DNA from 4 places in the Arthrobacter sp. YC-RL1 genome. Region 3 is predicted to be linked to each of the others. Evidence: riboswitches for the same ligand, from Rfam matches in the RefSeq annotation. Region 3 holds a riboswitch; each other region holds the start of a gene.
The links. A riboswitch is a leader RNA that binds a small molecule or an ion and turns the genes downstream of it on or off. The one in region 3 is predicted to bind S-adenosylmethionine.
Positions count from the first base shown of each region.

Region 1: linked by a shared signal. The riboswitch ahead of ATC04_RS01825 (acyl-CoA dehydrogenase family protein) and the one ahead of ATC04_RS13555 (bifunctional o-acetylhomoserine/o-acetylserine sulfhydrylase) in region 3 are both predicted to bind S-adenosylmethionine.
Region 2: linked by a shared signal. The riboswitch ahead of ATC04_RS16720 (ABC transporter ATP-binding protein) and the one ahead of ATC04_RS13555 (bifunctional o-acetylhomoserine/o-acetylserine sulfhydrylase) in region 3 are both predicted to bind S-adenosylmethionine.
Region 4: linked by a shared signal. The riboswitch ahead of ATC04_RS02455 (hypothetical protein) and the one ahead of ATC04_RS13555 (bifunctional o-acetylhomoserine/o-acetylserine sulfhydrylase) in region 3 are both predicted to bind S-adenosylmethionine.

Region 1 covers NZ_CP013297.1:398,371-405,775, forward strand. Annotated here, with positions in the region: gene ATC04_RS01810 (sugar diacid recognition domain-containing protein) at 1-273, shown strand, start outside; gene ATC04_RS01815 (glycerate kinase) at 283-1,449, shown strand; gene ATC04_RS01820 (alpha/beta hydrolase) at 1,557-2,390, shown strand; SAM riboswitch class I at 2,583-2,673, shown strand; gene ATC04_RS01825 (acyl-CoA dehydrogenase family protein) at 2,725-3,930, shown strand; gene ATC04_RS01830 (acyl-CoA dehydrogenase family protein) at 3,980-5,197, shown strand; gene ATC04_RS01835 (HNH endonuclease signature motif containing protein) at 5,255-7,000, shown strand; gene ATC04_RS01840 (DUF6069 family protein) at 7,118-7,405, shown strand, end outside.
Region 2 covers NZ_CP013297.1:3,630,835-3,638,239, reverse strand. Annotated here, with positions in the region: gene acs (acetate--CoA ligase) at 1-1,069, opposite strand, end outside; gene ATC04_RS16730 (ABC transporter permease) at 1,143-1,979, opposite strand; gene ATC04_RS16725 (aliphatic sulfonate ABC transporter substrate-binding protein) at 1,985-3,007, opposite strand; gene ATC04_RS16720 (ABC transporter ATP-binding protein) at 3,096-3,917, opposite strand; SAM riboswitch class I at 3,923-4,025, opposite strand; SAM riboswitch class I at 4,292-4,382, shown strand; gene ATC04_RS16715 (acyl-CoA dehydrogenase family protein) at 4,432-5,742, shown strand; gene ATC04_RS16710 (LLM class flavin-dependent oxidoreductase) at 5,805-7,223, shown strand; gene ATC04_RS16705 (hypothetical protein) at 7,318-7,405, opposite strand, start outside.
Region 3 covers NZ_CP013297.1:2,920,377-2,927,781, forward strand. Annotated here, with positions in the region: gene ATC04_RS13535 (alpha/beta fold hydrolase) at 1-327, opposite strand, end outside; gene ATC04_RS13540 (hypothetical protein) at 510-890, shown strand; gene ATC04_RS13545 (SGNH/GDSL hydrolase family protein) at 940-1,797, shown strand; gene ATC04_RS13550 (homoserine O-acetyltransferase) at 1,863-3,011, opposite strand; gene ATC04_RS13555 (bifunctional o-acetylhomoserine/o-acetylserine sulfhydrylase) at 3,014-4,357, opposite strand; SAM riboswitch class IV at 4,447-4,565, opposite strand; gene ATC04_RS13560 (VOC family protein) at 4,739-5,383, shown strand; gene ATC04_RS13565 (hypothetical protein) at 5,470-6,774, opposite strand; gene ATC04_RS13570 (GNAT family acetyltransferase) at 6,900-7,313, opposite strand; gene ATC04_RS13575 (type II CAAX endopeptidase family protein) at 7,334-7,405, opposite strand, start outside.
Region 4 covers NZ_CP013297.1:533,685-541,089, forward strand. Annotated here, with positions in the region: gene ATC04_RS02430 (hypothetical protein) at 1-90, shown strand, start outside; gene ATC04_RS02435 (APC family permease) at 196-1,512, opposite strand; gene ATC04_RS02440 (YetF domain-containing protein) at 1,509-1,964, opposite strand; gene ATC04_RS02445 (hypothetical protein) at 1,964-2,500, opposite strand; gene ATC04_RS02450 (4a-hydroxytetrahydrobiopterin dehydratase) at 2,682-3,332, shown strand; SAM riboswitch class IV at 3,482-3,595, shown strand; gene ATC04_RS02455 (hypothetical protein) at 3,649-4,209, shown strand; gene ATC04_RS02460 (ATP-binding protein) at 4,304-5,809, opposite strand; gene ATC04_RS02465 (Fic family protein) at 5,907-7,148, opposite strand; gene ATC04_RS02470 (alkaline phosphatase family protein) at 7,263-7,405, opposite strand, start outside.

The DNA of each region.
Region 1 (7,405 bases), 2.5 Mb from region 3:
GCGGAGCATGCGTTCACGCTGCTGGCGCTGGCCGCCAGTTCGACGCAGTCCGAAGCCATCGCAAGGCTCACGGTCCACCGCAATACGCTGATCCAACGAATGGACCGGATCAAGCAGGTCACCGGCAGCGACCCGCGGGTTCCCGGCGAGCTGATGGCCTTGCTCAACTCCATCTACGCCCGGGTCCGGCTGGGCGAAATGCACATATTCCAGTATTCGAAGCAGCTGAAGTATGGGCTTCGGCCTATAGGACTTGTGGAGGAATCTCCATAGGGTTAATGCATGACCTCAACACCGAACTCTTCGCCGGCCACTGGGTTGCAAATCGCCGTGGTGCCGGATTCCTTCAAAGGCAGCGCTCGCGCCAGCGAGGTCGCCGAAGCCATCAGGACCGGATTCCTCGCAGGTGCCGGCAGCCTGGGCCGTGAAATCTCCGTGACCGCGGTGCCCTTCGCCGACGGAGGCGAGGGAACCCTGGAAGCGCTGATCGACGCGTGGGGCACCGAACCGGTTCCGGTGCAAACCGCTGATGCCTTAGGCAGACCGGTGCAATCACGGCTGGGGCTGTCTGCCGACGGGAAGATCGCGGTGGTCGAAGCAGCCGAAGCAGCCGGCCTGCCGCAGGTTGCCGATGCGCCGCGCCAGCCGCTGTCGGCCACCACCTACGGGCTCGGCGCGCTGGTATCCAAGGCGCTGGACCTCGGGGCCGAGCAAATCATCCTCTGCCTGGGCGGCTCCGCGACCACCGACGGCGGCACCGGTTTGCTTTCCGCTCTGGGCGCCAAGTTCCTCGACGCCGACGGCAACCAGCTGCAATCGGGAGGCGGCCCGTTGAACGAGCTGCACAGCATCGATGTCAGCGGGCTGGATCCGCGCGCCGCCGGGGTAGTGTGGCAGATCGCTTGCGATGTCACCAACCCGCTATTGGGCGAGAACGGCGCCGCAGCGATCTTCGGGCCGCAAAAGGGTGCTTCCCTGAAGGATGTCGCAACCCTCGACGCCGGGCTGGGCCGGCTGGCCGATGTGCTGGAAACCGCCACCGGCCGGGTGCTGCGCGACCGAGAAGGCATGGGCGCCGCCGGAGGCCTGGCCTTCAGCCTGGGCAGCTACTTCGCGGTCGACCTGGTCCCCGGGTGGGAGCTGGTCGCCCGGGTGCTGGACGCCCACCGCATCATGGGCGGCGCGGATCTGGTCATCACCGGCGAGGGCCGGCTGGACTCGCAGTCCCTGCAGGGCAAGGTGGTATCCGGGGTACTGCAGGCCGCCGGGGGAGACGTTATCGTGATCGCCGGATCGGTCAGCCTGGAAGACCAGGTTTTGGCCGACGCCGGAATCCTCGCGGCCTACTCGATCGCTCCGGGCCCGGCGAGTTTGGCCGAGCTGTCCGCCGACGCGCTGAAGCTGCTGGAGCGCACCGCGTTCAGCGTCGCACGGACCTACCTGCGCTGAAGCGCTCGCTGTCGCTTTGCGCAAAACCCTTGCCACCGTCGAGGACCGATGCCTAGCGTGGGAGGCAGCGCGGCAACCGCCGCGCCCCCGTCGGCGAAAGGGCCAGCATGGCAACCGTGAAAGTCGGAGAAGAGAACACCACCGATATCGAGCTGTACTACGAGGACCACGGCTCCGGGCAGCCGGTGGTGCTGATCCACGGCTACCCGCTGGACGGATCCTCCTGGGAGCTGCAGACCGCGACGCTGCTCGGCGCCGGCTACCGCGTCATCACCTACGACCGCCGCGGCTTCGGCAAGAGCTCCAAGGCGGCCGTCGGCTACGACTACGACACCTTCGCCGCCGACCTGCACACGCTGCTGGAAACGCTTGACGTGAAGGACGCAGTGCTGGTGGGCTTCTCCATGGGCACCGGCGAGGTAGCCCGCTACCTTTCCACCTACGGCTCGGCCCGCGTCGCGAAGGCCGCCTTCCTCGGCTCGCTGGAACCGTTCATCCTGCAGACCGATGACAACCCCGAGGGTGTGCCGCAGGATGCGCTGGACCCGATGGCCGAGGCCGCCAAAACCGACCGCTACGCGTTCTTCAGCAGCTTCTTCGAGAACTTCTTCAACACCGAGACCTTCCTGGGCAACCGGCTGAGCGAAGAGGCGCTGGCCGCGAACAAGGCCCTGGCCTATGCCGCCTCGCCCTACGCCTCGGTCGCGGCCCAGTACACCTGGACCACCGACTTCCGCGCCGACATCCCGAAGATCGACGTGCCCGCGCTGATCGTGCACGGCACCGCCGACCGGATCCTGCCCGTGGACGTCACCGGCCGGCGCTTCGCCGAGGCGCTGCCCGCCGCCGAGTACCACGAGGTGGATGGCGCCCCGCACGGGCTGCTGTGGACCCACGCCAAGGAGGTCAACGACCTGCTGCTCGGCTTCCTCTCCCGCTAGCCGCAAGGCCCGCCGGGCCCGGGCACTGCGTGCGCCAATATGACGTCGTGCGACGGCTGGATGCTGCCGCGCGCCGTCGCGATCTGGGCCCGGCGCGGGTTCCAAACTCCCAATATGACGCAGTTTTGCGGTGCGTTCCGCCGCGTGACGGGGCGGTTCCCTCCGGCTTCGGCGGCGTGCTTGAATCGGTGCACACCATCCAGAGCGGCTGAGAGACCTGGCTCCGCGACGCCGCAGCAAGCCTGTAATCCGCAGGGAGTGCTAACGCCAGGTTCGATGGAGCCCGGGCCGCGTCCCGGTATCCCTCGGAAGTCCAATTCCAAGGAGCCCGATCATGACCGTCACCGCATTGCCCCGCGTCCCGTACACCGGCACCGCCAGCGAGGCCGAACTGGAGCGCTGGCGCGCCGTCGCCCGCCAGGTTGCCGGCACCCTGGCCGCCGACGCGCTGGCCCGCGACCGCGCCAACAAGCAGCCCTTCGCCGAGGTGAAGCTGCTGCGCGAGGCAGGGCTGCTGGAGCTGCTGGTCCCGGCCGAGTTCGGCGGCGCCGGCGGGCACTTCGAGACCGCCTTCGAGGTCATCCGCATCCTGGCCGCCGCCGACGGGTCGATCTCCCAGCTGCTGGCCTACCACTACATCAACCAGTCCTCCATCGCGTTCTACGCCCCGGCAGAGGCGCAGGCCGACTGGTGGCGGCGCACCGTGGAGGGAAGCTGGCTGTGGGGCGACTCGGTCAACCCGGTGGACCCGAACCTGGTGCTGACCCGCGAGGGCGATGGCTACCGGCTGAACGGGGCCAAGCGCTTCTCCACCGGCTCCGGGGTGGGCGAGGTCATCGTCGTCAACGCGGAGGTCGAAGGCAGCGGCGAGCTGCTGGCCTTCGTGGTCCCGCGCGAGGCCGAAGGACTGCGCATCGTCGACGACTGGGACTATCTGGGCCAGCGGCTGAGCGCCTCGAACTCGCTGGTGTACCGCAACGTGCGCATCGAGCCGTCCGACGTGCTGGGCCCGGTCACCGACGAGCCGGTGGCCACCCTGCTCACCCCGGGCATCCAGCTGGCCTTCGCGAACTTCTACCTGGGCATCGCGGAGGGCGCGCTGGCGCGGGGCCGGCAGATCCTGCTGGGGCGCACCAACGCCTGGTTCCTCTCGCAGGCCGAAACCTATTCGCAGGACGTCGTCTTCCAGCGCACCGTGGGGGAGCTGAAGGCCCGCACTGCCGCGGTGGCCGCGCTGGCGGAGAAGCTGGGCCGCCGCTTCGATCAGGTGCTGGGCGGGGCAGTCAGCCAGCCGCAGCGCGCCGAGTTGGCGGTGGCGATCGCGGAGCTGAAGGTCGTGGCCAGCGAGGCCGGCGTGGAGGTCGCCAACCGCATCTTCGAGGTCACCGGATCCTCCTCCACCAAGAGCAACGTCGGGCTTGACCTGTTCTGGCGCAACGTGCGCACGCACTCGCTGCACGACCCGGTGGACTACAAGAAGATCGAGGTCGGCGCCTACTTCCTGCGCGGCGAATCGCAGCCGCTCTCGCTGTACACCTAGACACTGGACGCCTACGCCACCCTGCCTGCAACACCGATTGGAACACCAGATGATCGCCCTGTCCACATCCCGTCTGGCCGGGCTGCGCGAACGCTTCGCCCCGCACTTCCAGGCCATCGCCGACGGCGCCGCCGAGCGCGACCGCACCGGCGCCCTGCCCTACCGCGAGGTCGCCGACCTCGCCGCCGCCGGCTTCGGCGCGATCCGCGTGCCCGTCTCCCACGGCGGAGCCGGCGCCACCCTGCCCGAACTGTTCGAGCTGCTCACCGAGCTGGCCGCGGCCGACTCCAACATCGCCCAGGCGCTGCGCGCGCACTTCGCGTTCGTGGAGGACCGGCTGGTCGCCGCCCCGGGCCCCGGCCGCGACACCTGGCTGGCCCGCTTCGCCGCCGGCGAGCTGGTCGGCAACTCCTGGACCGAGGTCGGCGCCGTGAAGGTGGGCGAGGTGATCACCAAGGTCAGCCCGGACGGGGCCGGCGGCTTCAGCATCACCGGCGCCAAGTACTACTCCACCGGCTCGATCTTCGCCGACTGGCTGGACACCTACGCGCAGCGCACCGACACCAAAACCCGCGTCATCGCCGCCGTCCGCCGCCACCAGCCGGGTGTGGCCCTGGCCGAGGACTGGGACGGCTTCGGCCAGCGCACCACCGGCACCGGCACCTCCACGTTCACCGGCGCGGCGGTGGAGGAGCTGATCGAGTTCGACACCCGCTTCAAGTACCAGACCGCGTTCTACCAGCAGGTGCTGCTGGCGGTGCTCGCCGGCTCCGCCAAGGCCGCCGAACGCGAGTTCGCCGCGCAGCTGGCGGCCCGCAAGCGCACCTTCAGCCACGCCGCGGCCAACATCGCCGGGCAGGATCCGCAGCTGCTGCAGGTCATCGGCGAGGTCTCCGCGGCCGCCTTCGCCGCGGCGGCCACCGTGGAACGCGTCTCCCACGCCCTGCAGGGCGCCTACGAGTCGGCGATCGCGCTGCACTCCGGCGGCTCGATCCAGGAGGACGAGGCCGCCAACGACGCGGCCGAGCTCGCCTCCGCCCAGGGTCAGGTGGTGCTGACCCCGCTGGTGCTCACCGCGCTCACCCACGCCTTCGACGCGCTGGCCGCCTCCGCCACCAGCGTGTCCAAGAACCTCGACCGCCACTGGCGCAACGCCCGCACCGCCGGCAACCACAATCCGTGGGTGTTCAAGGCGCGGCTGATCGGCGACCTCGCGGTCAACGGCACGCAGCTGCCGCGCGTCTGGGCAATCGGCGCCTCGAAGTAATCCACAATCCGCAGCTGCGGCGGCCGGCCCTCCCGGCGCCCGCCGCACGCTGGGGACATGCAGACCTCCACAAGCACCGAAGCGGTCGGGAAACTGGCCGAGGCCCGCAGCCTCATCGCCGCGGCCTGGGCGGACGTGGCCGACGCGGACCTCCCCGCCGGCCACGCCGCCTACTTCGCGCTGCTTGTCGAACAGCTGGGCCAGGAGTTCGCCCGCGCCCAGCTCTTCGCCGCCGACCTGCTGCGCCGCACCGGCGCCCACCAGCTGGACGCCGACTCCTTTCAGGTAATCGCTGACGCCAGCGAGCACCCCTCCGCCGAGGACCTCGCCCGCGCTGCCGGGCGCACCACCATGGGCCGCACCCCCTACAAGAACACCGCCGGGCTGCTGCACAACTGGCTGGGCATCCCGCTGGGCACCGCCCGCGACCGCCTGGCCCAGACCGACTGCCTCATCGCCCAGGTCACCACCGCCGGCCACCGCGCGCAGCCGCTGCTGCCTCAGCTGGCCGCCGAATTCACCGCCCCGCGCTCCGACCCGCGCCTGGTGCTTTCCGCCTCCCGCCTGATCCACGGCGCCCAGAAGGACTTCGGCCCCGGCCCCGCCGGGGAGCGGGCCCGCGCCGGCATCCAGGCCGAGGCCGTCGCGCTGATCCGCGAACAACCCGCAACCGCCCGCAAGCACGTCGCCGACCTGATCCACCAGCTCAAATCCGGCAAGCGGCCGCTGGGCGCGCTGCTCTCGGAGATCGGCCTGTTCAAGCTCGGCCGCCGCAAGGGGCTGGAAAACTACCTGCTGCGCATGCTGCCCTCGCAGGCCGAGGTCCTCGACGCGCACCTGCGCAAGGTGGACAACCCCAAAACCGAGGCCGGCAACCGCGAGGACCTCCACCGCCAGGCCGCCGAGGATCTCGCCGCCGAAAACGGCGACCCGGACGACTGGGACAACTCCGAGACCATGCCCGACTGGGCGCAGGACCCGGAAGCCGCCGCTGCCGAGGCGGAGGACCCGGACCACGAAGACCCGGGCCCCGACGACCCCGACGACCCCGATGCCGCCGAATCCACGCAGTCGCAGCCGGAACCCGGCGGAGAAGCTGCCGGGGATGAACCGCCGGCGGCCTCCGCGGCCGCCGAGCTGCTGGTCCCGTTCGAGGACATGCGTCCCGAACTTCGCCACCTGATGGGCCTGCTCGCGACGCTCAAATCCACCGGTACCGGAAAGCGCCAAGGTGCCGCCGCCGAGGTCGGCATCATCATCGACTACGACAAGATGGTCGAAACGGGGCAGGACTTCGCGGTGACCATCACGGGCAAGCCGATTTCCGCAGGCGAAGCCAGGGCCGCGGTCTGCAATGCCGGCATCTACCCGGTGGTGCTGAACGGGCGCGACCGGATCCTCAACCTCGGTCGCTCGCAGCGGCTGTTTTCCAAGAGCCAGGCCAAGGCCCTGCGCACCGCACGACGCGGCTGCGCCTTCCCGGGGTGCACCATGCCCGCCGAACGCTGCGAACTCGACCATTTGGACGCATGGGAAAAGGGAGGCCGGACGGACATCGACCGCGGCGACCTCTACTGCACGGTGCACCACATCGGGCGCCACTGCGGCTTGTTCCATGCAGTCAAGGTCGAAGGCAGCAGGCCCATGGTGCTGCTGCCCAAGAGCGTGGACCCCGAGCAGCGGCTTCACATCAACACGCACTTCCTCACGCCTGCCGAGTCGAAACGCGCCTTGGCCTGGGCCGCCGAAGCGACCCAGCTCTGGAAATCCGGAAAGCTGAAAGTGACCATCGCCGAGGCCTGAGCGCATCTCGGGCGATCGAAACTGCGAGCCGTAAAATCGTCGGGTTCAAAGGTTGTTTTCGGGCGTACAGTGAAAGAACGGGTATTCGGTTTTTCACATCAAAGGAGATGTCCAGCCATGCAAGCTGACGTCAAATTCAAAATGCCGTTTAACTTCGTCCAGGTGTTGATCGCCGCCTTTGGCGCCATGGCCCTGAGCGTGCTCACGTTCTTCATCGCGGAGGCCGCCGGGGCATCCATGAAATTCTCCGACGGGATGTTCCGAAACCTCGATTTCATCCACGTCATCCGGTTCACCGTGCCTCCGATCGTGGTGCTCGGCTTCTTGACCTTCCTCATCGCACGCGGCCGTCCGGGCTTCTGCCGCGTCGCCCAGGTGATCGGGCTTGCCCTACTGCTCCTCTCG
Region 2 (7,405 bases), 710 kb from region 3:
ACCAGCCCATCAGCGAACGGACCAGGGTCGGCGCGGTGTAGTAGCTGGTCACGCGGTAGCGTTCGATGATCTCGAAGTGGCGTCCCGGGTGCGGGGCATTCGGCACGCCCTCATAGATGATCTGGGTGACGCCGTTGGCCAGTGGACCGTAGATCTCGTAGGTGTGCGCGGTGACCCAGGCCAGGTCCGCGGTGCACCAGTGCACGTCGTCGGCGCGCTGGGCCCGGTCCGGGTTGGCAAACAGCAGGTTGTAGCTGTAGGCCGCCTGGGTGAGGTAGCCGCCGGTGGTGTGCACCAGGCCCTTGGGCTGGCCGGTGGTTCCGGAGGTGTACATGATGAACAGCGGGGTCTCGGAGTCGAAGAACTGTGGGGTGTGCTCGGTGGACTGGGTCTCGACGACCTCGTGCCACCACACGTCGCGGCCTTCGGTCCAAGCGATGTCATCGCCGGTGCGGCGGATGACCAGCACCTTCTCGATGCTGTTCTCCCCGGACACGGCCTGGTCGGCATTGTCCTTCACCGGCACCGAGGTGCCGCGGCGGAACTGCCCGTCGGTGGTGACCAGCAGCTTCGCCTTGGTGTCTTCCACGCGGAATTTCAGGGCCTCTGCGGAGAACCCGCCGAAAACCAGCGAGTGGATGGCGCCGATGCGGGCGCAGGCCAAGGTGATCACCACGGTTTCGATGAGCACCGGCAGGTAGATGACCACGCGGTCGCCCTTGGTGATGCCCAGCTCCAGCAGCGCGTTGGCGGCCTGCGAGACGCGTTCTTGCAGGTTCTTGTAGGTGACCGCGATGCGGTCGCCCGGTTCGCCCTCGAAGTACAGGGCCACCTTGTCCCCGTTGCCGGCGGCCACGTGGCGGTCCGCGCAGTTCACTGCGGCGTTCAGCGTGCCGCCCAGATACCAGGAGATCTGCGGGCCGCGCTGGGCCTGGGGATCCGCCGGAATGATCTGACTGGTAGTGTGCCAGGGGGTTTCCCAATCCAGAAGGTTTGCCGCTTCGTCCCAGAATTCATGGCGGTTCTCCGTGGTCGCGGCTGCTGTGCTGGATGCCAATTCGGTGGTCATTGCGGTTTTCCTTGGGTTGAAATGCGAAATCGGGTGGTGGCGGACTAGGACATGGGCTGTGTCGGTGCCCGGTTTACGTCCAGCGCCGGATGGCCCAGCGTTCGGCCACCGACAGCAGGGCGTCGGTGATCTTGCCGAAGATCGCGAGCAGGATGATGGTCAAGATCAAGCGGTCCAGACGGCCGTTGTTCTGCGAATCCGTCAGGAGGAATCCGAGCCCCATCGAGGCGCCGAGCAATTCTGCTGCCACGAGGAACAGCCAGGCCTGGGCCAGTGCAAGCCGGAGTCCGGAGAAAATGGACGGGACCACTGCCGGCAGCTGTACCGTACGCAGCAGGTTCAGGCCCTTGAACCCGAAGGAGCGTGCGGCTTCCACCAGCTGCGCATCGACGTGGCGCAGGGCCAGCGAGACGGTGGTGAAGACCGGGAAGAACGCGCCGATGATGATCAGCGTGACCTTGGAATCCTCGCCCATCTTCATCCACAGCACCAGCAGCGGTACCCAGGCAAGTGAAGGGACCGCGCGCAGAGCCCCGATGCTCAGGCTCAGCAGGGCGTCGGCGAGCTTGGACAGGCCCACCAGCGCGCCAAAGAGCAATCCGAGCAGCGAGCCGATCGCGAAGCCCAGTAGGACTCGCTGGGTGGAGATTCCGACATGCTTGCTCAGATCTCCGTCTTGGAACAGCTCACCGGCCGCGGCGAGCACCGCACCCGGGGTCGGCAGCGACCAGGGGGCGACGATGCCGCTGACCGTGACGTACTGCCATACCGCGACAATGACCACCGGCAGGATCAAGGACAACAGCCACTTGGGCGCCTGCAGGATCCGAGCGGCGAAGCCAGGTTTGTGCCGGTCGGCAGCGGCAGAGCTGCCGCCGGCTGCCTGGGAAATCTGAGTTGGCGTGGACATGATGATTACTCTCCGGAAATGTTCTTGGCGTCGGCCTTGGTGGCGAACTGATCATCCACCAGGGTGGCCAGCGCTTCGTCAACGGTTTCCTGCTTGGATACGTCGCCGCTGGCAACCAAGGTAGGGGCGATGTTGCCGAGCACCTTGGTGAAGGATTCGCCGGGAACGGTGTCCACGTCCAGGTTCGAGCGTTCGTTGATCACCGTCTGGGCGACTTCGGACTCCAGTCCTGCGACCTCGGCCAGGATGTCCGCGGTTTCGTCCGGATTCGCAACGGCCCATTCGCGGGCCTTCTCGTACGAGTCGACCACCAGCTGGGCCAGCTCCGGGCTTTCCTCGATGAAGTCCGCGCGGGCATTCAGTGCGCCGTAGGTGTTGTAGTCCAGGTTGCGGTGGAACAGCTTGGCGCCGTCCTGTTCGGCGGCGGCCATGATCGGGTCGAGACCGGACCATGCGTCGACCGAGCCGTTGGCCAACGCGGTGCGCCCATCGGCGTGCTGGACGTTCTGCAGGGTGATGTCCTTTTCGCTCAGACCGGCCTCCTCAAGGGTCTGCAGCAGGAAGAAGTACGGATCAGTGCCCTTGGTAGCGGCGACCGACTTGCCCTTCAGATCTGCCGGGGTGGTGATCTTCGAGTCCTTGTTGACCACCAGCGCCGCCCATTCAGGCTGCGAGTAGAGCGAAATGGTCTTGATCGGCGAGCCGTTGGAGCGGGCCAGCAGTGCGGCGGAGCCAGCGGTGGAACCGACCTGCACCGCGTCGGCGCGCAGCGCTTCATTTGCCTTGTTCGATCCGGCGGATTGGATCCACTCGACGGTGACACCCTGTTCCTTGGCTGCCGCATCCAGCCAACCCTTTTCCTTGAGCACCAGGCTCAGCGGGTTGTAGGTGGCGTAGTCGATGGACAGGGTCTTGCCGTCGCCGGCTGCCGAGGCGTTCTCTCCGGCGCAGCCGGAGAGGGCTACGGCGCCGACGGCCAAGGCGGCGATGGACAGTGCGGTACGACGGGTGAAACGGTGTGCGAGCATGGAAATTCCTTGATTTGTGCGTGCGAGTGCAGCGGCTGCGTGGATGCAGCCGTAGAAGAAAGTCGAGATGCCGGTGGCGAAACCGGTATTAGTGGTTTGCGGTGTCGACGCCTAGCAGTCCCAGCAGGTGGGCGCGGTTGGTGACGAACAGTGCGTCGCTGTGGCTACGCGGGTGCGCCGCGGACAGCCGGAGGTCCTCGATGACCGTCGCTGACTGCTGGCCATTGGCACGCCCCAGGACGATCACCCGATCTGCCAGGGTCAGCGCCTCGTCGACGTCGTGGGTCACCATCAGGACGGTGGTCGGGAACGACGCATGGATGGACAGGAGCAGGTCCTGCATTTTCAGGCGGGTCAGTGCATCCAGTGCGCCGAATGGTTCATCGAGCAGCAGCACGCCGGGGCGGCGGGCCAGTGCTCGGGCGAGCGATACGCGCTGTGCCATGCCGCCGGAAATTTCGCGTGGCCGCAGATCGGCCGCGTGGGTCAACCCGGTCAGCTCCAGCAGCTGGTTGATGAGTTCAATGCCGGCCGGCTTGCTGGTCCCCGGAGCCAGTCCGAGTGCGATGTTCTCGCGCACCGAACGCCATGGCAGCAGCCGTGGCTCCTGGAAGGCCACCGCGCACAGCTCGTTGATGTCGTTGACTTCCCGGGTGCCGGTGAAGACGGCGCCACCCGTGGGATGGTCCAAGCCGGACACCGAGCGAAGCAGCGTCGACTTACCGCAGCCGCTGGCTCCGAGGATCGCCACCACCTGTCCTGCTTCGATGTGGAGGTTGACGTCTGCGAGGACGGTGCGCTGCTCCTTCTTGGTGGTGAAGGTGCGCGAGACATTGTGGAAGTCCACGGACAGCGCGCTGGATGCGCTGGTTGCAACCTCGGTCTGAGGCAGGGCAAAGGCAGTAGCCATGATCATCTCCATCGGTCCTGGCGGTAGCACCGGCCGTGAATTCCGGGAATTCAACGGTGGTTGCTGCGGCGTCATAGAGCCAGATCTCTCGGCCGCTCGGGATGGTTACGCATCCATTACATGCATTCGAACGATTCCATTGCAAATCCTGCGTAACATGAAAAATATTCGATCTGAACGCGTAATATGTGGGATATTTCGTTATTTATTTCATTGAACGTTGGTTTGATCGATCTTTGCCCCTCTTCCTTGGGTCATCTTCGGCGGTTCGCGGCAATCGGCACTCGCGAGCCTCTGCAACCCGTGCGTTTTCAGCGACGAAATATGACTACGGGGCTTGGAGCCGCCCGATTGTTACGGCTACAAATGATTACGACCCATCCAGAGCGGCTGAGAGATCTGGCTCCACGACGCCGCAGCAACCACCCATGACAGGGACGGTGCTACCGCCAGGATCGATGGAAAGAATCGAGGACTTTTTATGTCTTTTGGCGCACCCCAAAACGATTTTGAGGTGGACTTCAACACGCTGAGCACCCCGGGGGCCGGCAATGCGCTGGAGCTCGACGAGTTCACCGAAGACCGTCCGACCCGCCAGCTGCTCAAGATGACTCCGGGGCCGGGGGCCGACGAAGACTACGAGCGCCTTGCAGCGATTTTCCGTCCGGTGTTCGCCCAGATCGCCGCCGGCGCCAAGGAGCGCGACCGCAATCGCATCCTGCCCTTCGAACAGGTGGGCCTGCTGAACCGCGACCGCTTCGGGGCGTTGCGCCTGCCGGTCGCCGACGGCGGCCACGGCGCCCGGCTCAGCGACGTCTTCCGCCTGCTGATCGAGCTTTCCGAGGCCGATTCCCATATCGGCCAGCTCTGGCGCGCGCACATTGCCTTCGTCGAGGACGTGCTGCGCCTGCAGGACGAGCAGCTGAAGGCCAAGTGGTTCGCCCGCATCGCGGCCGGGCAGATCGTCGGCAACGCCTACACCGAAAACGGCGGCAACGCGCTGGGCACGCTGAATACCAAGTCCAGCCAGGTCGACGGCCGCTGGGTGGTCAATGGCGAGAAGTACTACTGCACCGGCACCATCTTCGCGGACTGGACCACCGTCGCGGTGGCCCATCCGGAGCGCCCGGGACGCCAGATCGCCGTGGTCTCTACCCAGCACAGCGGCGTGAAGATCCTGGACGACTGGGACGGCTTCGGCCAGGGGCTGACCGGTACCGGGACCACCGAGTTCCACCAGGTGCCGGTGGACAGCTTCATGCCGGAGGATCCCAACGACCCCGAGGCCTCGATCTTCCAGCTGGTGCTCATGGCGGTGCAGGCAGGCATCGGCCGCGCGGCGCTGAACGACATGCGCAGCTCGGTGCAGGCGCGCACCCGCAGCTTCACCACCGGCACCGGCGTCCCGGTGCACCGCGAACCGCAGGTGCTGCAGCTGGTGGGGGAGGTCTCCGCGGAGGTCTTCGCCGCGGACTCGGTGGTCATCGGAGCGGTGCTGGAGGTCGAAGCCGCGCTGCAGGACGCGCAGCTGAACGCGGAGGAGCGATTTGCGGTCTGCGAGCTGGCCGCCAACCGGGCGCAGACCATCGTGCAGCCGCTGGTCATCAGCGCCACCAGCAAGCTCTTCGACGGGCTGGGCGCCTCGTCCACCCGCAGCAGCTGCAACATGGACCGGCATTGGCGCAACGCGCGCACCATCGCCACCCACAACCCTGCCATCTACAAGGCGCGCATCGTGGGGGACTACGAGATCAACGGGGTCCAGCCCCAGCGCCTCTCGGTCACCGGCGACCTCGCCGCACCCACCGGGCACCACGCCGGCTAGCGGCCGCCGCGCCGCGCACCCACCAGACTTCCACTTCTCAACCACGAACAAGGGGCACATCCATGAGCGAGAACCAGCCACATAACGCGAAGCGGGAAATCCTCTTCAACGCCTTCGACATGAACTGCGTCGCCCACCAGTCCCCGGGCCTGTGGCGCCACCCGAAGGACAAGGCCGCCGACTACAAGACCATCGGCTACTGGACCCACCTGGCCAAGGTGCTGGAAAAGGGCAAGTTCGACGGTCTGTTCATCGCCGACGTGCTGGGCACCTACGACGTGTACAACGGCACCAACGAGTCCCCGCTGCGCACCGGCGCCCAGGCCCCGGTCAACGACCCGTTCCTGCTGGTCTCCGCCATGGCCGCGGTGACCGAGAACCTCGGCTTCGGCGTCACCGCCGGCACCGCCTACGAGCACCCGTATCCCTTCGCCCGCCGCCTGGCCACCCTCGACCACCTGACCAACGGCCGCGTGGGCTGGAACGTGGTCACCGGCTACCTGCCTTCGGCCGCCCGCAACATGGGCCAGGAAGACCAGATGGAGCACGATGAGCGCTACGACCATGCGGACGAATACCTCGAGGTCGTCTACAAGCTGCTTGAAGGCTCCTGGGAAGACGACGCGGTGCAGGCCGACAAGGAAACCGGCGTCTACACCGACCCGGCCAAGGTGCACCCGATCAACCACGATGGCAAGTACTTCAAGGTTCCGGGCATCGCCATCACCGAGCCGAGCACCCAGCGCACCCCGGTCATCTACCAGGCAGGCACCTCGCCGCGCGGCCTGAAGTTCGCCGCGCAGAACGCGGAGGCGGTTTTCGTGACCAGCCCGACCCGCGAAATGCTCAAGGACACCGTCACCAAGATCCGCGACCATGCCGAGGCCGCGGGCCGCGGCCGCTACGACATCAAGATCTTCGCGATGCAGACCATCATCACCGCCGAGGATTCGGCAGCAGCCCAGGCCAAGTACGAGGACTACAAGTCCTATGCGGACATCGAGGGCGCCATGGTGCTGATCTCCGGCTGGATGGGCATCGATTTGTCCACCTTCAACCCGGACGAGGTCATCGGCGCCGACGTGAAGTCCAACGCCATCCAGTCTTCCGTGGCCACCTTCCAGAAGGCCAGCGGCGACGAGGGCAACCCGTGGACCGTGCGCCAGCTGGCCGAATGGGTTGGCGTGGGCGGCTTCGGCCCGATCACCGTGGGCTCCGGCGCCGAGGTCGCCGAAAAGCTCATCGACTGGGTCAACTACACCGACGTCGACGGCTTCAACCTGGCCTACGCCATCACCCCGGGCACCTTCGAGGACATCGTCGAGTACGTGGTTCCCGAGCTGCAGGCCCGCGGCGCGTACAAGACCGAGTACGCCGACGGCTCGCTGCGCAACAAGCTGTTCGGCGCAGGCGACCACGTCAAGGACACCCACCGCGCGGCGTCCTTCAAGGTCTCCAACCGCTTGGCCGCCCAGGTCTGATCCCGGAACTACCGCACGGCCTACCGGCCCCGCAGCCCAGTCAAGGGCGGCGGGGCCGGTCGGCAGTTAACCAGCGGTTGTGCTGCGCCACAGGTCAGTGGATCGGCACGCCGGCGCTGTCCACGACCCACCACACGTCGCTGACCGCCTGGCCCTTGGTGTCTCCGGGTTTGCTGTCCGAA
Region 3 (7,405 bases):
GCCCTGCGAGAAGCCGAGCAGCGTGAGGGACGAGTGCTGCGCCGCAATCGGTTCCAGGAAGGCCCAGAGGCCTTTCACGCTTTGCGCCACTGCGTCGACAGAGTAGTCGATCTCCTGCGACAGCGGGAACCAGCTGAACCCCGGTCCGGCCTGCAGCGGAGCCCGCACCGAAAGATAGGTGAATTCCTGCGGCAAATAGCGCGACAGGCCCATCAGGTCTTCTTCATTCGAGCCGTAGCCGTGCAGGAACACCAGCAGCGGCGTGCCCAGTCGGGATTCATCATTGCGGGAAATCAGCGCAACCGTGGATGCTTCAGGATTAGTCATAGTGTTCTAAGCCTAGCGACCCCCGCCCCTCGCCAGCGCATCGGACGACGCCAAAAGTACCAATCGCCCCGTTGCAATTCTGTAACGTTTGGATTTACTCGGGGCGTTGGCTTAACCATCGTGGTTGACTTGTGGAAATAGATGAACGATGTTTTCTCCACCCACCGAAAGCAGCCTCCGCGATGAATTTTGATGACGCCCCGCCGGAACTGATCGAAGAGCTCAACGATCCGGAAACACTATTCGATTCCGACCCGACCGGCACCATGGACGCGGCCTTTGCCGGCGTCAGCATCTTGTCCATACTCTTCCTTGTCGTTTTCACGCTGGTAGTCGTATTCATCATCGTTGTCTGGGTGCGCAACTACCGGGCGGCGAAGAACGCCGGGGTTGACATCTTCACCGTGCAGACCGACATCGCGGCCAAGGCCTCGAAGTCCGCGCTGCTCGCCCCGGCCCAGTCAAAGGAGGACCGGCTGCGCGAGCTGGAGGATCTGCGTTCCAAGCAGTTGATCAGCGCCGAGGAATACGCCGAGGCCCGCAGCAAGGTCCTGCTCGGATAGTTTTCTCGAATCGTTGACACAACGTTACTAACGAGTAACAATGTAGCTTGTGGCTATTTCCCCAAGTTTCGAAACTCCTGATTCCGAGAATTCCACGGTGCACCCTTGGCGGCGCTATGTAGCGGTCGGCGATTCTTTCACCGAGGGCGTGGGAGACCCCGATCCCCTGGCCCCGCAGTCCTTCCGAGGCTGGGCCGACCGTCTGGCCCAGGAGCTCAGTCGGGGCGTGCCTGACTTCGCCTACGCCAACCTCGCGATCCGCGGCCGGCTGATTGCCCAGATCATCGAGGAGCAGGTCCAGCCGACCATTGATCTGAAGCCCGACTTGATTTCCATCTGCGCCGGAGGCAACGACGTGCTGCGCCCGGGAGGGGATCCGGACAAGATCGCCGACCAGCTCGATTCCACGATTTCCCGGCTGAATTCCACGGGGGCCACCATCCTGCTGTTCACCGGGCCGGATATCCGGGACACCCCGGTGCTCGGAAGCATCCGCGGCCGCGTGGCCATCTACAACGAGAATGTCCGCACCGTCGCCGCACGCTACGACGCGATCGTGGCAGACATGTGGGCGCTGCGCGAACTGCACCAGCCGGTGATGTGGTCTGCGGACCGCCTGCACTTCTCGCCGCTGGGCCACCAGCGCATTGCGGCGATGGCACTGGATGCCTTGAACGTCCCGCACACGCTTGACACCCGTATCGACGCAGTCGAGGACACCCGCAGCTGGAAGGAAGCGCGGATCGAGGACCTGCACTGGGCCCGTGAGCACCTCGCCCCATGGGTACTGCGCCGGCTGCGCCACCAGTCCTCGGGAGATGGCATCACCGCCAAGCGCCCCACCCCGATGCCCTTTGCGGACAGCGCCCCGAACGACTCGCTGGGCGCCGGCGACAGCGCCCGATAGCCCCCGGACACGGCGGAGGCCGCGCCACCGATAACTGGTGGCGCGGCCTTCGCTTTGTGCGTGGATCAGTCTTCGTCGAAGACCAGGGTACGCAGCACCCCATCCAGCTGGGCGGCGTCCGTCAGGAAGCCGTCATGGCCGATCGGCGAATCGATGTAGTGCACGGGCTTGGGTGTGGCCAACGAGGCGGCCAGCTTCACCGACTGCTCCGGGTAGTACAGGCGGTCCGATTTCACGGCGGCCACCAGCACATTGACCTGCTCCAGCCGAGCCAGCGCCTGCTCATAGGAGCCGTGCCCGCGCGCCACGTCGTGGCTCATCAAGGCCTCGGTCAGCACCAGGTAGCTGTTCGCGTCGAAGCGGTTGACCAGCTTGCTGGCCTGGTGGTCCAGGTAGCTTTCCACCTGGTAGCGGCCGCGCTTGCCTTCGAAGGGGCCTGCCGGCACCTCGCCCTCCTGCGCCTTGCGGCCGAAGCGGTGCTCCAGCTCCGCCTCGGAACGGTAGGTCAGGTGGGCCAGCCGGCGGGCCAGTCCCAGCCCCTCGTCCGGGCGCGCCTGGTTCAGGTAGTAGTCTCCCCCGGCGAAATGCGGATCAAGCCGGATGGATTGGGTCTGCACCTGCGCGAACGCTATCTGTTCTGCGCTGGCTTGGCCGGTGGAAGCCATGACCACCAGGTTCGCGACCTGCTCAGGGAATTCAACCGCGTATTCCAGGGCCCGGGCTCCGCCCATGGACCCGCCGAGCACGGTATGCCAGCGCTCAATTCCCAGCTGCGTAGCCAGCCTTTGCTCCAGCCGTACCGAATCCTTGATGGTGACGAACGGGAAACGCGAACCCCACGGCACACCTTGCTCATCCAGCGATGCGGGGCCGGTGGATCCATTGCAACCGCCGACCATGTTCACCGAGACCACGAAGAAGCGGTCGGTGTCCACTGTCAGGCCGGGGCCGACGAAGTCCTCCCACCAGCCGTCGGTCTGCGAATCGCCCCGGGAGACGTGGGCGTCTCCGGTCAGGGCGTGCATCACCAGCACTGCGTTGCTGCGCTCGGCATTCAGCTCCCCCCAGGTTTCGTAGGCCAGGGCCACCTGCGGCAGGTAGCCGCCGAACTCGAAGGAGTACTCGCCCACGGACGCACGGCGCAAAATGCCGTGGGTCCCTTCGGCGAGCTCTTCGGTGCCGATGGTGTCTTCGGTAGTCACAATGGATGCCATGCCTAGCGGGTTTCCTGCAGTTCCTTGCCCTCAAGGGCTGCGACCGCCTGGAACCCAAGCTCGAGGTCGGCCAGGATGTCGTTGATGTTCTCCAGCCCGACGCTCAGGCGCACCAGTCCCGGGCGCACCCCGGCGGCCAGGCGCTCCGCGTCGGAGAGCTGGGCGTGGGTGGTGGAGGCCGGGTGGATGACCAGCGAGCGGACGTCACCCAGGTTCGCCACATGGGAGTGCAGCTGCAATGCGTCCACAAAAGCCTTGCCGGCTTCGACTCCACCGGGCAGGTCGAAGGCCAGCACCGAGCCGGCGCCCTTCGGGCTGTACTTGCGTCCGCGCTCGAACCACGGCGAGGATTCCAAGCCGGCGTAGGCCACAGCTTCCACATCCGCGCGGGCTTCGAGCCAGTTCGCGACAGCGGAGGCGTTCTCCACATGGCGTTCGATGCGCAGGGACAGGGTCTCCAGACCCTGGGCGATCAAGAACGCGTTGAACGGCGCCGGGGCCGAACCCAGGTCGCGCAGCAGCTGTACGCGGGCCTTGAGGATGTAGGCCAGGTTGGCGCCGAGGATGCCGTTGACGCCCAAGTCGCGGGCGTAGACCAGGCCGTTGTAGGACTCGTCCGGGGTGTTGAAGCTCGGGAAGCGCTCGGGATCCTTGGAGAAGTCGAAGTTGCCCGAATCCACGATCACGCCGGCGATCGCGGTGCCGTGGCCGCCGAGGAACTTGGTGGCCGAATGGATCACGATGTCCGCACCCCATTCGATGGGACGGATCAGGTACGGGGTGGCCAGGGTGCTGTCAACCAGCAGCGGCACGCCGACCTCGTGGGCGATCGCGGAAATGCCCTCGATGTCCAGCACATCCTGGCGCGGATTGGAGATGGTCTCGCCGAAGAACGCCTTGGTGTTCGGCTGGACGGCGTCGCGCCATTCCTGCAGGTTGTCCGGGTCGGAAACGAAAGTGACCTCGACGCCCAGCTTCTTCAGCGTGTGCTTGAGCAGGTTCTGGGTTCCGCCGTAGAGGCTCGGGCTGGCCACCAGGTGGTCGCCGGCCTCGGCGATGTTCAGGATCGCGAAGGTGGTTGCCGCCTGGCCAGAGGACAGCAGCAGTGCGCCCACGCCGCCTTCGAGGTCGGCGATGCGCGTTTCCACGGCCTCGGTGGTCGGGTTGCCGATGCGGGTGTAGATCGGCTCCAGCTCCTGCAGGGCGAAGCGCGCTGCGGCGCTTTCGGCGCTCGGGAAGACGAAGGACGTGGTCTGGAAGATCGGCAGGGAGCGAGCACCGGTAACCGGGTCAGGGCTCTGTCCTGCGTGGATCTGACGGGTTTCAAACGACCAATTGTTGCTCATGGCAGCCTCCAAAAGTTCTGTAACTATGGGGGTACACCACTGAACACACACCACCGGGAAGAACCTCAACGAGGTGCTGCCAGAGGGGTAACCCGCGCTTGTCCTTGACGCCGAGCGGCTCAAGGGCCAGGTCTTCACCCGGGGCACCCCACCGCGGTTGGAGGGTTGCCGCCCAGTAAGCCGGGGCTTGTTACTGGGACTCATGACCTGCCACCAGTGTGCCCGAAAATCGAATATCTTGGCAACCCGAGGCCGGATCCAGAGTCTCAATCGGTCATATTCACGTCCGAGCGACGTCTTATTGCACAGAATTCGACAAGAGTCCAGATCTTAGGATCACCTAAGTAGAGACTGGGATCACATTGTTGTCATGATTGGCACATGATGAGGCTAGATCACGTTACGTACGCATGCGGCCCGGATGGGCTGATGCCAACCGCTGAAAGAATTGCAGAGTCCCTGGGCCTGGAATTCGTCAAGGGAGGCGTGCATCCACGGTTTGGAACTCGCAATGTAATTTTCCCGCTGAAGCACAACCAGTACCTTGAGGTCGTCGAGGTACTGAACCATCCTGCCAGCCTCAAGGCACCTTTCGGACAGGCCGTGCGCGCGCGCTCCGAGCTGGGCGGCGGCTGGATGGGTTGGTGCGTGTCATTGGACGACCTGAGCGGAGCGGAAGAACGCCTGGAACGCAAGGCAGTTCCCGGGAACCGCAAGTTCCCCGACGGCCGCGAACTGACCTGGCAGCAGATCGGCATCAAGGGCCTGATCGCGGATCCGCAGGTGCCCTATCTGCTGCGCTGGGACGACGGCACCGAGGACCTGCATCCGTCGCGCGCGCTGGAGCCTACCGGTGAAATCAGCGAGATCAACATTGCAGGATCCCGCGAGCGCGTGCTTGAATGGCTGGGGCAGCCGGAGAACGTGAATCTCGGACCGGTGACCACCAAGTACCAAGCTCCCAACGGGACGCCGGGCATCCTGTCGGTAACTTTCAATACCGCCAAGGGCACGGTCGTTCTCTAGGAACATCGGGGACCACAGCACAAGATAGGCGGGGACAATGGAGTCCCCACCTACCTTTGCTTGTTAATTGGACGGTTGGTGCAGCCCTAGGATCCGGGTAGCTGCACCAGCTGGCAGTTTTCGACTCCCGCGGCCGCCCGTTTCACCCAGCTGATTTGGGACTGCTCGTCCAGCGCGTTCAGCGCGTCGAGCTGCTCAGACTGGGCTGAGTCGACGAATTCCCGGTCTGCCTTTGTAGTCCACCATTGGTACAGCAGGTTGGACTGCGCCCACATGTGCCGCTGCGCTTCGGTAGCGGCACTCGAGGTGCCAACAATGCCGTGGCTCGCCGCAAGGCTGCCCAAACATTGTTCGGTGGGGTTGACCGACATTTTCATGGCCAGATCCCACTTGACGGTTTCCGGGGAATAGCGGTCCTCGAAGCCCAGCAGCAGACCGCCGGTTGCCTCGGCATGGGCCTTGCTGCTGGTGATGATGCGCGGCTGCTGGATTCCTGTGGCCTGTTCCAACTGGCCGACACCCGCGGTGATGTTAGACCTCCAGTCGTTCCAGTGCTCCGCTTCCCCGGGCCAGAAACAGTACTCGTGCCCGTCGCCGGGTTCTTCGCAGCGTAGCTCGGAGGTGCGGCTGAGCTGCTGCTCTTCGCCCGCATCCTGCGCCGCCAGCGCCCCGCCGCCCCAGAGCACTGTCAGCGACAATGCTCCGGCCACGGCCAGCGCGCGACGCGCCATTCGGTTCATGTTCTGCGCCTTGACGCAGATGGCCAACACGCCCAACATCGACCAGCCCAGATAGCACAGGGCGACTGCCTGGATGACTATGGGATTCGGTGCCGAATCCCGGGTGCAGCACTCTGAAAGCCCTGCCATGTTGCTCAGCATGGGGCCAGGGGCCACCAGGGAAAGCAGTTGCAGTCCGGAGAACAACACGATGCTCAGCCCGATGGCCAGCTTCGGGGCGAACAGCAGTCCCAGCCCCAAACCGCCCAGGCACAGGCCCAGCATCATGAGCATGGAGAGCAGGAATAGTCCGGGGTCGGGGACGAACACTTCGCCCATCCGGTACATCACCGTCGCGTAGCCCAGCAGGTAGGCGCTGGCGCCGACAACCAGCGGGGGCGCCAGCAGCTGCAGGGCGGTTGCCGCGATGCGGTGCGGTCCGCGTACCCGGCGCAGGGCCGCGATGCCGAAGCGGCCGCCCACCCATGCGGCGTAGGTGCCCAGCACGACGCCGCAGAAGAGCATGCCGAAGGAGGAGGCGACGCTCAGGCCTTCCCTGCTGGTATGTTCGGTCTCCACCGGAACCAGCAGCGCCAAGAGCTCGGTGAAGATCAGCATCGCCATCAGCGCGAGGCAGGCCCGCGACTTGCTCCAGAGTTCGGCGAACTGCATGTCTTCCCTTCGAGTTCCTGACGGATGCTCTCTCATCAGGAAGTCTTTCATCAGATTGGCGGATATTTTGTACCGGAGTAACTTTATCCGCTTTTTCTGGACGTCCGCTTCAAATACCCTGCTGGTTAGGGAACCAGCCGTTTGCCCAGCACTGCGACGTTCAGGCGTTCGAAACCGAGTTTTTCGTAGAACTGCGTAACCGAGTCATTGCCGGCGCGGACCATCAGCTGGACCTTGACGGTTCCCCGGGCGCGCAGCCATTCTGCTGCCGCTTCGACGATGCGCCACCCGCAGCCCTGGTCCTGCAAGTCGGGGTCGACGGCGACGTAGTAAAGCCAGCCGCGATGCCCGTCATCTCCGGCCATGGCGGTGGCGGCCAGCCGCTCCCCCTGGACGAGCGCCAGGATGGTGGACTCAGGGCCCGCGAGGGCCTTGCGGGCGTCGGCGTGCGGATCGTTCCACGGTCGGGTCAGCCCGGTGTGTTCCCACAGCGCGACAGCCCGCTCGACCCAGGCCTCGGAAAGTTCGATTAATTCCATGTCAGAAGGCTATGGGAAGGCTACGCGCCGATGCCAATCGCCGGTCCGAGCAGCAGGTAGCCGACGAAGCCGATGGCATCGAGCAGGAAGTG
Region 4 (7,405 bases), 2.4 Mb from region 3:
GACGAAGCCGATGACGCAGCGGATATCGGTCTTGACGACGAGCGCCGGGTGAACCTCCCGGACCAGCGTGAAAGTCCCGACCAGCTCTGAACATGACCTCAAGCGGCCGCGGGCCTTGCGGATGGCAATCCATCCGCAAGGCCCGCGGCTTTCCTCGACGTTCCGCGAGGCCGCCGCCCGTGGCTGCGACGCGGCCTAGGAGGGGCGCTTCGCAGACCGGGAGGTGATCCAGCGGGTTGCGAAATACAGGACCGCACCCAAGGCGAGCAACGCGAGCCCGCGTAGCCAGATCCCGCCATCCTGCTGGACGAGCAGCACAGCGCAGGAAGCCAGCGCGAGATACGGAATGATGATCGGGGCCCGGAAATGCCGGTGCTCCACGCGGTCCCGCCGCAGCACGATGACGGCAAGATTGGTGCTGGTGAACACGAAGAGCAGCAGCAGCACGACGGTCTTGGCCAAGGTCGCCAGATCACCGGTCAGCGTCAATAGCATGGCGATCGCCGTGGTTCCGATGATCGCCACCCACGGGGTGCGGCGATGCGGCAGGACGCGCCCCAGGACAGGCGGCAGCAGTCCCTGCTCCGCCATCCCGAACGCCAGCCGGCTGGACATGATCATGGTCAGCAAAGCGCCATTGGCCACCGCCACCAGGGCTACCAGGCTGAACAGCCAGCTGGGGATCCCGACCCCAGTGGCCTGCACGACATCCAGCAGGGGGCTGGAAGATCCTGCAAGCTCCTTGGGATCCATGGCGATCGAGGTGAGCACGCCAAGCGCCAAGTAGACCACTCCGGCGGTGAGCAGTGCGGCAAACAGCGCCCGGGGGTAGACCCGCGGCACGTCTACGACTTCCTCCGCGACGTTGGCGGAGACCTCGAATCCGACAAAAGAGTAGTAGGCCAACAGCGAGCCCGCGAAGATCGCGGCAACCGGCGTGGTGTCTTCGGGGAACTGGGCCAGACGTGACGCGTCCCCGTTGCCGCCGCCCAGGAATATGGCCGCCACGACGATCACCAGCAGCAATCCCGACAGCTCGATTGCCGTCATCCCGACATTCGCCCGCACCGATTCCTTGATGCCGCGGGCATTCAGCAGCGCGACTAAACCCAGGAATGCTATTGCAACAGGAATGGTGGGTGCATCGAAGAACACCGAAAGATAATCCCCGGCAAACGCAATGCTCAAACCCGCCGCACTGGTGACGCCGGCCGCCAGCATGGAGAAGCCGACAAGGAAGGACACCACAGGTTTCTTGAAGGCCCGCTCGGCGAAAATGGCCGCACCGCCTGCCTTGGGATATTTCGTGACCAGCTCCGCATAGGAGGTGGCCGTGAGCAGCGCCAGGATCAAGGCGACGAGCAACGGGGCCCAAATGGCTCCGCCTGCTTCCGCGGCCACCTCGCCCACCAGCGCGTACACGCCGGCTCCCAGGATGTCGCCGAGGATGAACAGGTACAGCAGGGGGCCGGTGATGCCCTTCTTCAACTTGCTTTCGGTATTGACGCTCATGGCTTGGCCTCCGCTTCCTTGGTGAAGAAGGAGACCTTTCCGCTGGACTCCAGGATGGCGAGCCTGATCGAGCTGTATTCCTCGATCCCCGCCTGGCGTGCCAGCATGCTCAACTCGTCGAGGCCGATGCGTTCCCCGCTCAATGCCCGCCGGTCGATCACGCCGTCACGCACGAGCACGATGGGCCGGCCCAGGGTGAGTTTTCCGATCCTGGGCCAGCGCATATTGGCATAGGACAGGACCACTGCCAGGACGATCATGGTGAGGGCGGCCAATAGGCTCCCGGTCAGCGACCGGTCTTCCATGGTGATGCCCTGCTGCACCAGGTCCCCGAGGACGACGAACAGGATCAACTCGAACGAGCTCAGCTCGCCCAGGGTGGAACGGCCTGCGGCACGGGTCACCAGCCACAGGACCACGAAGGCGATGGCGGCGCGAATGACAATTTCCATTAGGGAACCCTCCAGGTGGTGAACGGTACGTTGACGGTGGAAGCGCCGACTTCGACCTCGAGGTTCCCGTCGGTGCGCAAGTCCCACTGGTCAGAGGCCCGGCCTGTGATGCGAACCAGCATTTGCGTGGCCCCGGGTTGGGGAGCAACCTCGAATTCCACCGCACCGGCCGCGTCGGAACTTTGCGATTCCGGGTCCGGGAAGACCGCCAAGTCCTCGAAGAACAACAGGTAGTCCTCGGCGAGGCGCAGCTTACAGGTATCGGGCAGCGGTTCGTCGGAACTGACAAGTATTTCCAGCTCGACCTCATTGCCTGCCCGCGCCACCAACGGGTGGCGCACGTGGACTTGCATACGGTCCTCGGACTGGTCGGTGCTGGATTCCACATCGAACGCTCCAAGCGCCGCGGCCGCGACGATGGCTGCGACGATGAGGATGATGATCCGGCTCACGATGCGTCGCGTGCGGTGAGCAGTCTCGTCAATGACATCGTCCAACGTTGAATCAGAGACCTTGGCGTTGTGAATATTAGTCATCAAAACTCCTTGTGCCCATATTTGCCGAGATTAGCCGCGGCCGGTGCCGCTCTCCACGGAAGACGGATGTTCACAGCAGTTATCCAGTACGCCGCAACCGTCCGTTGTTTCTGGCAGTCTGCGCAGGTCCATTGAACTTCGCCCCCTCGGGTGGGAAGGTTGCCGGAGAAAGGAGAAACGCATGCCTGCACAGGACGTAATTGCCCAAGACCAGCTCAACGAATACCTCCAGGGGATGCCGCAGTGGCGCCAGATCCCCGGAGCCATTGCCGCGGTTTTCGAGACCAAGACCTCCGCGGCCGCGATCGAGCTTTTCAGCGATATCGCAAGCGCCGCAGAGATGGACAACCACCACCCCGACGTGGACTGGCGCTACAACCGCGTGTTCGTGACAACCGCCTCCCATGACGCCGGCGGCCAGATCACCACCCGCGACATTGCGCTGGCCAGCAAGATCTCCGAGCGGGCCGCGGCCCTCGGGGCCAAACCCCGCGTCGACCTGATCCGCGCAGTGGAGATTGCCATCGACACCGACAAGCCCCAGGAGATCGCGGAGCAATGGGCCGCCGGGCTTGGGTACAAGTCGCTGGAGGACGGCAGCATCGCCGATCCCCACGGTCGCGGCCCGGCGATCTGGTTCCAGAAAACCGACACTCCCAATACGAACCGGCTGCACTTGGACGTGTGGGTTCCGTATTCGGAAAGCGGTCCGGTGCTCACGAAGCTGGAAGAAGTTGGCGCCCACTCCGACGGCGATGCCGCGCCGTCCTTCACCGTCATCACCGACGCCCAGGGCAATCGCTTCTGCATCTGCACCGAGGCCGACCGCTAGCACCGAGCGAACTGCAGTCAAAGGTGGACTTGTCCACCAGAGTCGATGGCTGATCCGGTGTCCGTACCTGTGAAGGCATGGGCACCGGATCTGCTGTATCCGGCGCCGCGGCCATACTGTCGGTAGCTGCGGGTTAGGCTGGATTCCAAGTTCAAGAGCTGCGACGCAAAGTACCTGGCTGGTCGCACGGCAACCCTCCTCATCGAGCGGGGTGCCCCAGGGGAAGAACCGACCCGGACAAAAGTCCCGGGTAAGTCGGTGGGCCAGTCCGGCACAATAGGTGCTCGGCCGGCTCCCTGAGCAGGAGCGAACAACAATGCAGAACCCAGAATTCTCGATCAATCACCCAGAAGGCACCCTGCAGGAACGGCTGTGGAACAGCGTGGTCATGGACTACCCATTTTTCGGAGAACGTCCGGTCGAGCAGTCGGCTTACCGGCAGGCAACCCGCAGCGGGGAATTCGCCAGCGGCAAGCTCAGCGAGACGCCGGAACACCTGCAGAACTACATCCTCCGCTGGATCGCCGCAGGCTTCACACCTGAACTGTATTGGGCCGTCAGTTTGGGAATCAGGGAAGCAGCAGCGCACGCACGTCGGCGTTGCAAGAGTCCGGAGGACCTGCTTCGCCTCGAAGATCGGATGAGACGGCTGGGCATCTTGGCGCCCAACCCGAGGGCAGGGCAGCTCTACAAGGAACTGCAACGCGATGAGCGGGGTGGGGCGGTTCTGGTGGACAGCTGCTACCCGGCGCATGTTGTGCAGCTGGAACCGGAAGAATGGGCGGAGTTTCCGCAACGGTTGCTCTTCGGTCGGCCATCTGCCGCGCTTCAGCAGTTTATTTACGGTGACCCGCTCCATCAAGGGACCACCAACTGAATCGCCCCACGGCAGGAACGCCTTCAAGCGGCAACGATGCGGTGCGCTGGCGCAGCAGGGGGATATTCCTCCCCGGCAAGGAGGAAGGCGCGGCCTACAACCCCCTGCTGCCGCCGTCCTGTTCAGCTTCCGGATCTTGTTCAAATCCGCTGGGCGCTTCGTAGCTCCCTGCCACCCCGGGGAACCATCCGAAGGATGCGTCTTCGCTGAATTCTTCCGGCTCGTCAAGATCCGGATCGTTGGTTCCCCCGAGGAAGTTTCGCGTGAGAGTGGCCGCATCGCTCATAAGCTCCGCGGCGGCTTCGAGCAGATGGGCGTCACCAGGAGCCTGGCCCGCGACTGCCGCGTTGAGGATGGATCGGCGAACCAATTCCCTGATGAACGAGGCAGTCGTTCCATCGACAAGGTGCGCAACCTGTTGCACGGTGTCGGAGCTGGGCTTCAGCTTGGCTGCATACAGTTCCAGCAGGGCAATACGTCCTTCGAGATCAGGGCGTGGAATCTCCACCGCAAGATCGATGCGCCCGGGGCGCTGCACCAAGGCGCGCTCAAGGGAATCCACGCGGTTCGTGGTGAGCAGGAAGGTGACGTCCGCGTCCGGTTCCAGGCCGTCCATGGCGTCGAGGACTTCGAAAAGCAGCGGCTGGGGGCCGTGGCTGAAGCTGCGGTCTTCGGCGATCAGGTCGCAGTCTTCCAGCACGACGATCGATGGCTGCAGCGCATGCGCCATGGCGGCGGCTGGGGAGATGTAGGCCAACGAATCGCCGTTGAGCAGGATGACAGTGTGGTCTTCAGCCGCCGAGGACAGATACCTGACGGTATGGGTTTTCCCGGTGCCCGGCGGGCCGAAGAGCAGGACTCCGCGTTTGAGATGCGCACCGAGCGCAGTCAGGACATCGCGGTGGGTTCGGACGCCGAGGACTTGTTCCTCAATGCGTTCACGCAGGCCGTCGGGCAGCACGAGCTGTTCGCGCGGGAAGGGTTCGCGCCGGTGGAAGGCGACTCCGGCGTTCGATTCCTGGTACTCGTTACCCTTGAACGAGATGACCTGGCCGTTGAAGATGCTCGAGGTGCGCAACCCGTTGCGAAATTCCTTGAGGAATGCGTCGGTCACCTGTTCGTCGGGGGACAGGATCTCCAATGCAGCTTCGGGCTTCCCGTACTCCGGATTGGCCTTCCGGATCAAAACTGCCAGCGGGCTGGAGTGGTAATGCAAGAGGTGGATTCCCAGTGTCAGGAATCGACGCTGCTGGTCCGGGCCCACGGCAAGTGAAGCGTAGGAAGGCTCACCCACAATACCCATGTGGTTCTCCGGCATCAGCAGATCGGCCAGATCCGCATGGTACCTTTGCTGCCCGGCGATACCGACGATCTTGGCGGAGGGATCACTGCCGGCAATGCGGTCGAGAACGATATTCGCATCCGCGAGCCGGTGGGAGCCGAAAGCCTCGGTGATCAGCGGAAGCGAGCTAGGCGAAACTTTCAGATGTTTTTCCAACACGGGTGCCAGCTGAGCACCATTGGGCTTCTGGCCGAATTCTTCAGCGAGGTCCGCCAGCTTGTTGAAGGACATCATAAAGGCACGTAATTCTGCATCCATGAGCAGAGCCTAGCAGTGAAAGTCTCCTAGTGGGTACGAAAATTACAGGCAGTCAGCCGGCCGGCTCGGAGTGCTTGGCCAGAGCGGGTGCCTGCGCCTAGCGCACCGAGTCGCGGCGAATCGTGGCCCCATAGTCATCCAGAATCTTCAGGATTCGGTCGTGCTGCCAGACGCGGTTTCTGCGCAAACCAGACTTCTCTTTCAGGACCCCGCGATCGCTCAAGGTTGCGATGGCGCGATGAGCGACTGCGTCGGTAACGCTCAGGGCGTTCTTCAAGTAGCTGGCGTTGACGACGGGTTGCGCTATCAGCAGCGGTAGTACCTTGAACGCAGTCGAATTCGACCGGAGTCCATCCAGCTGCCTGTGTGAATCTTCCAATGCATCTGCCAGAGCCAGCAACAGCACTTGCCCCGTTGTCGCTGCGTAGATCGAAGCATCGATGAAGATCTTGATGATTCCGTAGGCGTTTCCCTGCCGATAGGCGGTGAGTGCATCGAAATAACCGGTGGTATCCCGCAGGATGCCTGCTGAAATGGGCGCGGTCGAATGAGTGGTCACCTTGCGATGGCGGAGCATTGCGTGGGCAAGGGCCCGTCCAGTTCTGCCGTTCCCGTCGACAAAGGGATGGATGCTCTCGAAATGGGCGTGCGCGATGGCAACCTGGATGAGGGCAGGCAGGTCTTGACGGTGAATGAACGTTTCAAGATCAGCCAATGCCCCCGCGATCAGTTCATGCTGGGGCGCGATATAGCTGGCGCCACGGGGGCCGGCGGAATCTTTGCCACCGATCCATACGAGTTCTTGCCGGAATTTTCCTGCTTCTTCGACAAGGTCGTCTTGATGCCGCAACAATTCGTGATGCATGGACAAGATGCTGGTGACGTTGAGTTCTTCCGAGAGCTGTAATGCGGCTTCCATTGCGCGTACGTTGCCGATTACCGTGCGAGCATTGGATTTTTCACTTTCGTTGATTTCCCAGAGCGCAAGTTGCCGGGCGGAGGTGGAAAGCTGCTCGATCTGGCTGCTGGAGGCACTTTCCGTGCGCAAGAGAATGCTCGACATGGGTCCGAGCGCAGGGTTCTCTTGCCCCAGCAATAAGAACGCATAGGCATCGAAGAGACGCAATGCATCGTTTGCTTCCTCGAGTTCGGACATCAGGGATGATGAAAAATCGGGTGACCAGTTGGCGATCGATGGAACCACTGCCGATTGGTATTCGCCTGTCTGCCTGGAGACTTGTGCATTTGAAAAGATTTGGGGTTGTTGCGGCCGCCAGTGATGTGTTTCCGAGCCAAGCGCAGGAATCTCCACGAAGCTGTTGCTCTCTTTGGACTCCATGGTTTCGCACTTCCTAAGTGATAGTTACTGATCCACCTTACTATCACTTAACCGCTAAGTGATAGTAAGGAAATTCCTTACTATCACTTAGTTCCATGCGTTCGCGGCCGCTGGCTACTTCTTCAGCGAGACCTGGTCGATGGACCAGAATGCCGAATTGGTGCCGGTGTAGCGGAAGGAGACCTGTGCTTTCTTCGCTTTCTTCGGAACATCGATGGCGATGCTCTCCACGCCGTTGTAGTTCTTGTCGTAGGACT